2 regions of the Paenibacillus vulneris genome follow, and region 1 is predicted to be linked to the other one. Evidence: riboswitches for the same ligand, from Rfam matches in the RefSeq annotation. Region 1 holds a riboswitch; the other holds the start of a gene.

Region 1 (5,329 bases):
TAGATATTAATGCCGACATCAAAATGATTGCTTCTATTCCAGAGGAAGAAACGTACCTGTACGCTTTAAATAAAGCTGATAACTTGTATAAAGATCTAATATTAAGTATCAAAGGTGTTAAAAAAGTTTTCAATTGGGACACCATTGCTATGATAGAAGATTTACCGCAATTGTCTTATTTGGATTTGAATAATGATCAAAAGAAAGAGTTGGTTATTATTTTAAGTCAAGGTCATGGCACAGGCTACTCTAATGAAGCTATTCATATTATTAATCCTGAAAACTTTACGGAATATAATATAGAAAATCCACTAGATATCGTTAAAAACAATGTCACAACAAGAATCATATCTGATACTGAAGTTGAGATACAAATAGGTGATGCGATTTCCAAAATAAATGTAAAGGATGTCCCTTATGAATATTCCCAACTGTTCCCGGCTAACATTTCTGAAATTAGATATGAAAATTTTATTCAATATGAAATGTCCAATAATACAATAAAAGCAGCTGTTGGAGTCGAAGGAGATTATTTGAAATCTATAGGGGATATTGTAATCGAATATTCGTTTAAAGATGAAGGGTTTACAATGAATAATATTTCATTTAAGAAAACGAGCTTGCCTAATTGAGCTTGAAACATAACCAAGTAGAATCATTTGCTTTTACCAAGGTACACCAGCAAACTAATTACCGACAAAATCGCAACGATAATAAACATAATAAAAGAAACAGGGTCGCCGCCCATGGATAATGCATCGGAGAGAATTCCTATTTGATAAGTCATAAAACCGGATACTATTAGACAAATACATAGGATAAGGCTGATGGTAAATCCATTCACTAATGGATAGTGCTTCTTCTGGAAGAGCATCACTAACACGGAGACAATTAGAACAATGATCAACAATAGATAGATCGGTCTGAAATTGGTAAAAACATTTGCAGTCTCCATATAATCCCCCTGTCACCTGCATTGTGAATCTTGTTTGCGATGCCTCTTTTCTACTATTCTTCGAACCTCATTATTAGTATATTTCTTCCAGAAGCTGATGACAATTCGGTAGTGAAATTAGAATCTTCCTTCTTCGCTCGTCTTAATACATTGAGTAAAGAAAAGCACTTCTCTACCCCCTCTCGAGAGTAAAGAAATGCTCTTGGTACAAACCTAACGTATCGTTATCCGAACGCAGGCTTAATAATTTGTAAATTCAGGACCGGTGTATTCGGTAGGAATCACAATTTCACCAGATTTGATTTTATCGGCGAAAGCTGCAATTTTGTCCTTCACATCTTGTGGAACAATAGGTGACAGGGCAAGACGAACGGCATCCGGATTCTCAAGCCCGATTTTTTTCACCGTATTCGGCTTCCATGTGCCTTCCGTCAAATCTTTAATTGCTCCGTATACAGTCAGGCTTGCATCCGAAATCGCAGATCCAATGAAAACATCAGGTGCATCGGCATAATAATCGCGAACGTTAGCGAATTGGTATACGCCGTTCTCGCGTGCCGCTTCGGTAACGCCGTTACGGGCCATGTTCAGCATGGTGAAGATCATATCCGAACCCGCGTTAATTTGGGCTTGTGCAACTCTTTTCGCTAGGTCAGCATCTTCCTGATTGCCTGTAAACGTGGTAAGGAGCGTTGCGTTAGGATTCGTGTATTTCACACCGTCGGCAAAGGCCGCGCGTCCCGCTAGGCCGGGACCTACGCGTGCGCCGGAAATATGGGAAACTACGTTGGTTTTAGTCAAAAGTCCTGCTGCTGCGCCCGCCAGCCATGCGGATTCTTCTTGCTTAACTTGATAGCTGGACAGGTTGTTGCCGGTCAAATTCGTTTGTGTATTCACAAATTTTATTTTTGGATATTCCTTGGCTACGAGCTTCACTGCTTCCGAGCTTTGCCCTGCATGAGCAATGATCATATCCGGATTTTTCTTAGCCAATTGACGCAATGCATCCGCGATTTGTGCGGTATCATGCGGGATATTTTCCACGTAGGTCGCTTTGATTCTGAAATCCTCTTCTGCCTTTACCAATCCGCGGTAAGCAGATTCCATAAAACCGCCATCCTTGGATGAACCTGGAATCAATAGGGCGACTTTAGCCTTTTTATTATTGGTGTGAGACGGGTCCTTGCTAGCTTCTGCAGTAGCTAAACCGGATGTAAATACAAGTGCCATAGCCAAGCTCGACAAAGCCAATTTCGAAAGAAGTTTTTTCAAGATGTACCCCTCGTTTCCAAAAAGTAGTTTTGTCCGGACAAATCAGAGAATAAACTAGACTTCATTTTTTGTCAAATTATGCCGAAAAGAAATAGAGGAGGTGAAACAATTTTCGCGGAAAAACGTCATTTGCAGGCCTATTTTCCCTAGGACAACCATGACGATTATCCTAAAATTCGACATTTCGGTACGTAAAGTAAGTATTTAGTTTTAGTAAAGAGGTCTTGTATTTTTCAAAACGCTATATTATACTTTGGCCAAACGATATACCCATATCACGAAAAAGGCAAACTTCTCGAAAGAGGGGGACGCAAAGCTTCGGGCCTAAGGATTTTGATCTACGGCAGCCGGGCCACCGAAAAATGGGGGGAAGTCCATCCCTTTTTTTGGGGATGGACTTTTTTTGCCTTGTCAAAATGTTTGAGTTCTTTAAAGTGATAAAGCGTTTAGTGTCTCATTACACAAATATTTCAATGGGGGATGCTTGGATCATGAAGTTTATCCAGAACTTGCGAATCAAAACGAAAATAGGCGGAATGCTGGGGCTTTCCATCGTGTTCCTGCTCATTATCGGCATTACAGGCTATTTCGTCATGGACAAGATGGCTAACAATGCCCGCGTTATGTACGAAGAAACCTTGATCCCGAATAGTCTTGTTGAAGGGCTTCTGTTCGGTAATTCGCAAATGGATTCCTTGCAGCTTGAATTGCTGCTGGCGAAAGATGAAGCGATTATTAAACAAATTCAACAGCAAATTACTCAAACCCGCGATAAAAATCAGGCTATACGAAAAAATCTCGAACAAATCACGTTGTCCCCGAGAGCACAGGAGCAGTACCAGCACTTCGTCGATTTAATCCCTAAAAACAACGATGCCAAGAAAAAAGTAGATGAATTGGCCGTTGCCAACCAAAAAGAAGCGGCGCATAAGGAATATGTAAATTCGTTCAAGCCGATCCGTGCGGAGATGATTCAAAGCCTGGAGAACGTTGTTAAGTACAATGAAGAGGATGCCAAAATCTTTTACGATAAAAGTATTGAAAGCTCCAAGGTGGCAACTTCCATCATCATTGTTGTTACAGTGCTTGCCGTTGTTCTTTGCTCCTTGATCGGGTATGGCGTTGCTAATATGATCACCAGACCGGTCCGCAGTATCCAGCAATTGATGGCTAAAGCGCAGGACGGGGACTTAACGGTTAACGCTACATACCAATCCAAAGACGAAATCGGTCTTCTTTCGAAGGATTTCAACGGAATGATCGCGAGCCTTAGAGAAATCATTGCGAAGATCGTCTATGAATCTCAGAACTTGTCTGCAAGCTCGGAGCAATTAGCAGCGAGCTCGGAGCAATCCGCCCAAACCACCCATCATGTCGTTGCGGCCATTCAGGACATTGCCGGAGGCGCAGATCAGCAGATGCAGAGTACTACCGAGAGCGTAAGAGCAATGGAAGAGATGGCGACCGGCATTAATCGGATTGCAGAATTTTCGGGCAACGTATCCGCCATGTCCATGGAAGCTTCCAAGGAAGCTGAGGAAGGCAACATTTCGATCCAGAAAGCCATGTCCCAAATGGATATGATCCGGGAATCCGTGAGCGATTCAGCCAAGGTGGTTAATCAACTGGGGAAACGTTCCGATGAAATCGGTCAAATTGTCGATGTTATTACTGATATTTCGATGCAAACCAATCTGCTTGCGTTGAATGCCGCCATTGAAGCTGCGCGAGCGGGCGAACACGGAAGAGGCTTTGTCGTCGTAGCCGACGAGGTTCGGAAGCTGGCGGAGCAGTCGCGGCAATCGGCGGAGCAGATCGCGGAGATTATTCAGCAAATTCAAGGTGAAACCCGTTCTGCGGTGATCGCCATGGAGAAAGGCAGCAAAGAAGTAGAGCATGGAACCGTGATCATGCAGGAGGCGGGAGAAGCTTTCCGCAACATTATGAATGCGGTGCAGCAGGTCGCTTATCAGATGCAGGAGGTCTCTGCGGCATCGGAGCAAATGTCGGCAGGCACCGAGGAGATTACCGCTTCTCTCCATGATATGAGCAGCATTACAGAAGCCGCCTTCTCGAAGACGGAAAGTGTAGCGGCCGCCTCAGAGCAGCAGCTGGCTACAATGGAAGAAATTTCGGAATCCGTGAATGCATTGACACGGATGGCTCAAGAGCTGCACGAGATGACTTTGCGCTTTAAGAGCTAATTGCCCCCAGCCGAGGGAAATCATATCAAACCGCTGTTGGTTCTAACCGGCAGCGGTTTTTGCATATTATCCTATTCATAATCGGCTGCATCATTTAAGATAGGGGTAGCAGACAAATCTATACGATGGAGGGCTCAGCACACACAAAAGCAAAGGAGTATAATAATGAAGGAACATACCAAGGGGTACCAGCTTCATACAGCGATCGCCGATAAAAAGGTGACCTGGCTGGAGCTGTTTTATGATTTACTTTTTGTAGCAGCCGTTTCCAAGGCAGGTCATGTCTTGCTGCATACCGAAGCCGGCTCCATTCCGGCAGAATACTTTACGAAATTCTTCCTCATCTTCGTTCCAATCTGGTGGGCATGGGTAGGGCAGTCGCTCTTTGTCAACCGGTTCGGACAAGATATCTTTTCCCACCGAATCATGCTGATCCTGCAATTATTTTTTGTATTGATCATGACGGCCAGCTTGTCGGTCGATTTTGACCAATACTACGTTCCATTTTTAATAGGCTATGTGGGTTTAAGAGCTATGACCGCCATCCAATATCTTTTGGTGCATAAGAAAGAGGAAGCCGGCCGAAGGACCACGGCCCGTTATTTGGGAAGCAGCTTCTGGGTAGGCTTGGTGATCTCCGCTTTATCATTATTCTTTGACTCGTGGATTCGTTATGCCGTTTTGTATGCGGGAATTGCTGTAGATATGTTACTCCCCTTAATCGGTCGGAAGTACTTGGTCAAAAGCCCGATCCATACGCATCATTTATTAGAACGCTTCTCCTTGTTTACACTCATTCTTCTAGGCGAATCGGTTGTCAGCATCCTTTCCGTATTGCAGTCGAGCCATTGGACGTGGCAGACGATTTTATTTGCATTGCTCACGTTTCTATTTATTA
Region 2 (5,329 bases), on a different contig from region 1:
TGGGCGCGATTTTGGCGATCTTGCTTGTTCTCGATCCCCAAATGCCGGGTCCCACGCAGTGGATGGATGTTATTTACAAACCGTTGGTAAACTTGCTGGAGAAGCTCACCGTGCAAAGGAGCGGGTGAATGGTGATGGAAAGAGGGAAAATATCCGCCCCGCAAATCGGGAAAATGATCTATTTGGCGGTAACTCCGACGGCTATTTTAAGCACGCCGGCGATTACGTATCAATTCGCCAAGCAGGATTTGTGGATATCTCCGATGTGGGCATTCAGCGGGGTTATTGCGATCTGGATTGCGCTGAGCATTCACCGATTGTTTCCGGGCGAGAATCTCGTTCAGGCAGGCGAACGCATTTTAGGTCGAATGTTGGGTAAAGTGTTCGGGCTGGTTATTCTGTTATACTATTTGTATTTAGGCGGCGTCATTGTGCGGGAATACGGCGAATTTGTAGTCGGAGCGTTTCTTGTTCAAACGCCGTTGCTGGTTGTATCCGGAAGCATGGTGCTCGTATGTGCCATTGTGGTTGGCAGCGGCGTGGAAATCATCGCGAGATTTGCCGATATATTTATCCCTGTTTTTGCGCTGCTCTTTCTGCTTCTGATCATCCCCCTGCTTCCGGATCTTCATATGTTGAAGATGCTGCCGATTATGGGAGAAGGTATCGGACCTTCCCTCTCAGGTTCGGTTGTTTTGCAAGCATGGTTCAGCGAATTTCTGACCGTGTCGTTTTTAATTCCATTTGCAAACCGTGCGGAAAAAGTGAAAAAAAGTATGGCGATAACTTTGCTGGCCGTCATTGTGACGCTTGTGTCATCCAACCTGGTTACGCTGCTGCTATTGGGGGATCTAACGGGAAATTATACCTATCCTTTCCTGATTGTCGCCAGATACATCAACCTGGCCGATTTCTTTACCCATCTGGAATCGCTTTTTATGGCTATTTGGGTATTGGGCGCATTTGTTAAAATATGTGTTTTCTTTTATGTGACGGCCATGGGCGCCGCTCAATGGATGAGCCTTCGTGAATACCAGCCAATCGTATTCCCTGTCGGCTTCTTGCTGCTGTTAATGAGCGTATGGGTCGCGCCCAATCTGCAGGAGTTGACGCATGCTTTATCGACTTCGATCATTTTTTCGGCATTGACGGTATTGATTTGCCTTCCCGCGGCGCTGCTCGGTGTGGCCTGGATCAGAAAACAATGGGAGAAGAAAAATATGCAGGATTGAACCGCGGAGACAGTCGGACACGTTCTGAGCGGAGACAGTCGGACACGTTCTGATCGGATGAACATCCGTTTTAAAATAATAGCGCCAACCTTCTGTTTACGCTTAGGACGCGTGTCAGAATGCTTGACGCTTTTTACCGCTCTCAAGTTTGGCGAAAAGTCGAATTCTCCATCATGCAAGAGATTTTTGTTTCAAAGAAGTGGATAGAAGACTCGCTCTGTTGATCAGTTCTCGAAAAGACAGCGAAAAAAAGTCAGGTACGAGAAAGCCGCTGATGACTCCCACCGATGCGGACAATGCAACGTTTTGAATGACGACAGGTTGGGACAGGGCATCTTCCAATTGCAAGCCATCGTATTCATTACGGCAAGTAATCACAATAAACTCATCCCCTGCATACCTGCATACATAATCCTGTTCGTTCGTTAATGCACGCAAGCGATTGGAGAACTCGACAAGAAAATCGTCCCCTACCGGATGCCCATGCAATTTGTTGATTTCACCGAAGTTATTGAGATCAATAAAGAGCAAACGGAATTGTTGGCGACGGTTCAGAAAATGTTCGCCGATATGTTGGATATAAGGTGCACGGTACAGTCCCGTTAGTGGGTCAACGAGTTGGTTCAATTTGATTTGAAGCTTCTCGCGGGTCACGATCCCGATTACCTGATCTTCATGAACGACAAGAAGGCGTTCAATGTGATGCCGCTCCATCATTACCAGCGCGTCCCAAGCAAATTGGTCAGGCGAAATGCTGATCGGGTCTGGGGTCATCGCGTCGGCCACAATGCGATTGGGATGGGAAGAACGGATATCCCGCGACGTAACAATCCCCACGATTGTCCCATGATCCGTGACGACCAGCGAACCGATTTTAAGTTCATTCATCATATCGGACACGTACTGGACGCTTCTTTCGGATGAAACCGTATAGACCGGGGATGACATGAATTCCGCCACCTTCATTGCAACTCCACCTCCCGCTGAATTGATACCGAAATTTTCAGTTCGGAACGAAGAACCATGTTGTCGCTGATCAACCGGTCCGCTTCTTCCAATATGATTTGCATCAGCATACGTTCGTCCAACATTTGAAGAAGGGAGTTCCGAATCAAGACCGCTTCAATTTTGGCATGCTCCAGTTTAACGATTGTAAATTGTTCCGGTGATATCGCCTGCGCCATTCGCTTTACCGCTTCCGGCCCGATCGGGGCTTTTTTCCCGATGATCAACAAATCCTGCATAGGCGGAACTTCAAACTCCGAAATTTTCAAGGAGAGCATTGCTTTCCGGAAATAGTTCAGTTTATCCTGCATCTTGATTACTCCTTCATGTTCGGGTGAGACTTCACGTTCAACCGTTTACGTTAACCGATACGGTTTTCCGAATAAATAGCCTTGTCCCATCTTGATACCCAAAGACAGCGCGGTATCCAAATCTTCTTCTTTTTCAATTCCTTCTAGGATCAGATTGGCCTCGTCATTGCAGTACTCGGCAAACAGCGCGACAACTTTTTGTTTCTTCCTGGATGTACTCAAGTCGGATGCAAAGAATCGGTCGATTTTGATGAAATCCGGCGAGATGTCCAGTATATTCCGAAACGAAGTTGTTCCATCTCCAACATCGTCCAGGGCAATCAGGAAATTCAGTTCACGCAGCAGACGGATGGCATCTCTGAAAGAGGCGCTCTTCCATAAAAGACTCTCATAAATGGACTCGTTAATCTCAAATACGATTTGGTTCCTATAAAGCCCGAATTGCTCGACAAGGGAGTCGAGTAAGTTGATAAACAAAGGCGAGACCAAAGTTGAAGGGAAAATGTTAATAAATAACAGGGTATGTTCCCGTGAGCCCGGAAATCCGAAGTAAGCTGAAATGGCCTCGAAAATAGAAAAAGAATCGACTTCGAACAGCTTGTTCTGCTCCATGGCGCGCTGAAATAAAAGATCTGGATTCATATTGGAGTTACTGCGAATGAGGGCCTCGTAACCAAGGATTCTCTTTTCGGGAAACCCCAAGATGGGCTGGAACATATGATAAAAATCGTTTTGTACAATCAATTGTTCGATATTCGGCATCGAGGCTACTCCCTTTGCTGGAGAATCAAAATAAGAAGCCACCCCGATTTGGGGCAGCTTTGAGCTTGGAAGCAACAAATTCGGCAACCCAGCTACCATAGATATCATCCTTAGGCCTGAAGTTTTGCGCCCCCATTTTTCAATGGGTTTGCCGTTTCGTTTTTTATGATCCAGAAAGGAAGGGATCAGCCTGAGGACCTACAAATAGAACTTCCCCCTTTAGAATGAAGTTAAATGATTTACGACAAAATCCTTCTTTATACCCAATAATTCGCGCAAAAAGCGCCAACTCCTTCCAAACGGGTGTTCCTAAGGGATTGCATTTATCCAAAAATAGTTAAATGCCTCAATTATCATTTGTCATAAAGAATCGCGGTAGATAAGCAAGCAAGCGGTTGGTCCTGATCGTCCCAACCGCTTGCTTTTTCATAGTTTATATCACTTCTCTACAAATCTTCGGTTGCCGGTTCCAACAGTTCCCGTAAAATACGATACGCTTGTCGCTGTTTGGCATCGTTGTGTTTGAGCAACAAGAGAATGCTGGCCCATAACCATTTTTTTTTGTTGCAGATTGGCCTCTTTCTCGTCGTTGAATAAATCGAATACGCTCATATGTAATGCCAAAGCAATTTTTTCAATCGTTTGAAGTTTGACGTTTTTTTCGCCGCGTTCAATCTGTCCAAGATATGTCGCGGCCATGCCGATCGTTTCGGCTAGTTTTTCTTGCGTCAAGTTTTGCTCGATGCGGTGTAAGCGAATTTTTGCTCCAACGATTTGCGCAAAAGTAGCCATGTCGTCTTTTACAACCCTTCTCTATAGTAAAGTGTAGTCAAAGCGGTTAGAGGGATGGAGTACTCTTAAACTACAGTAAATCCTCTTTATTGTACCTTTAAATTGTTTAAGCTATAATTTTCCACGGAGTTGCAAAGTCAAGTCACATATTCCTTTATGTTTAGATTGGATAAAAGGAGTCGAAAGTTATGCATCATGTCATGATCGCTGCACAGACTGTATTATATGGGAAACGGCAGGAAATCGGCTTAAGCCATAATCAAGTGGTCCAGCTTTCCAAGGAGATTACGAGACTGACTCGATTATTGGAAAACGTAAGTCAACAGACTGAGAATGGAATGCGAGAAATAAGGGGGAGGGTTGCCACGAGGCTGCTTAGCAAGGAGCAACTGCTCGAATGTATAGCGACAGCTTGGAACATGGGACTTGAAGAAGAGTTTGTTGCTTTTTTGTTCAAGAAACTGCTATGGATGGAATCCTATACGAAATTGTCCGAAATGGAATAGGAGGTTGTCTTCAGAAAGAATGCTTGATGGACGTATTATATTCTTGTATTCCGGAGTATCTTCAATGAAGTTGAAAATGGTTACGGCATTGCTGCCGACGTGGAAGCGCGATTGATCGGATGCATCAATCGCGCCGCGAATCCATGATTTGAACATCGGAATTTCTTTAGATTTAACATCTAGGTTTGGCTAGGCTTTAACTTGTACCTCCCCGTATTGGTCAGTTGAACATGGATTCGTATGTTTCGTAAAGAATACTCATGCAGCACAAAATGATTTTCGTCTTCGATCCGGTGCCATACCGAGGGATAGCGTCGAAACAACGACTCGCCCAGATTATAAACATCAACCTTCCGCTCAAAGCCTTTCCGGTAAGTATGGCGAATTTGTTCTTCAATCTTTCGTTCGGCCAGGTCGATCAATTCTTTCTCGGACATTTCCTGATGCAATTCGTTAATGCCTGCCTTTACCGTTAGCTCGACGTCAAAATAAACGCGAAGATCTTGAACAGACGGCTTGATGCGCACTTTTGGCTTCTCCATGACCAATACAGCCGCTAACGATTTTTCACGTTCGAGAGAAAGCGGCACGCGAACCGTCTTTTTATGCATCCAAGGCAATCCTTGCAAATCGTCCGGATCCAATTCTCCATGGTACCGATTGTTCCAAAACACGGTTATACCTGCATATTCTAACAACGGATGCGTTTTTCTGCTTACTT

What was found. A riboswitch is a leader RNA that binds a small molecule or an ion and turns the genes downstream of it on or off. The one in region 1 is predicted to bind cyclic di-GMP.
Region 2: linked by a shared signal. The riboswitch ahead of ABEA66_RS27415 (EAL domain-containing protein) and the one ahead of ABEA66_RS02535 (methyl-accepting chemotaxis protein) in region 1 are both predicted to bind cyclic di-GMP.

The regions. Positions count from the first base shown of each region.
Region 1 is NZ_BAABJG010000003.1:244,401-249,729, forward strand. Features, by position in the region: gene ABEA66_RS02525 (stalk domain-containing protein) at 1-632, shown strand, start outside; gene ABEA66_RS02530 (BMP family protein) at 1,196-2,227, opposite strand; cyclic di-GMP riboswitch class I at 2,503-2,587, shown strand; gene ABEA66_RS02535 (methyl-accepting chemotaxis protein) at 2,719-4,431, shown strand; gene ABEA66_RS02540 (low temperature requirement protein A) at 4,636-5,329, shown strand, end outside.
Region 2 is NZ_BAABJG010000035.1:55,888-61,216, reverse strand. Features, by position in the region: gene ABEA66_RS27435 (hypothetical protein) at 1-128, shown strand, start outside; gene ABEA66_RS27430 (GerAB/ArcD/ProY family transporter) at 129-1,232, shown strand; gene ABEA66_RS27425 (GGDEF domain-containing protein) at 1,404-2,198, opposite strand; gene ABEA66_RS27420 (hypothetical protein) at 2,195-2,548, opposite strand; gene ABEA66_RS27415 (EAL domain-containing protein) at 2,594-3,310, opposite strand; cyclic di-GMP riboswitch class I at 3,390-3,473, opposite strand; gene ABEA66_RS27410 (helix-turn-helix domain-containing protein) at 3,749-4,102, opposite strand; gene ABEA66_RS27405 (hypothetical protein) at 4,291-4,608, shown strand; gene ABEA66_RS27400 (Ger(x)C family spore germination protein) at 4,788-5,329, opposite strand, start outside.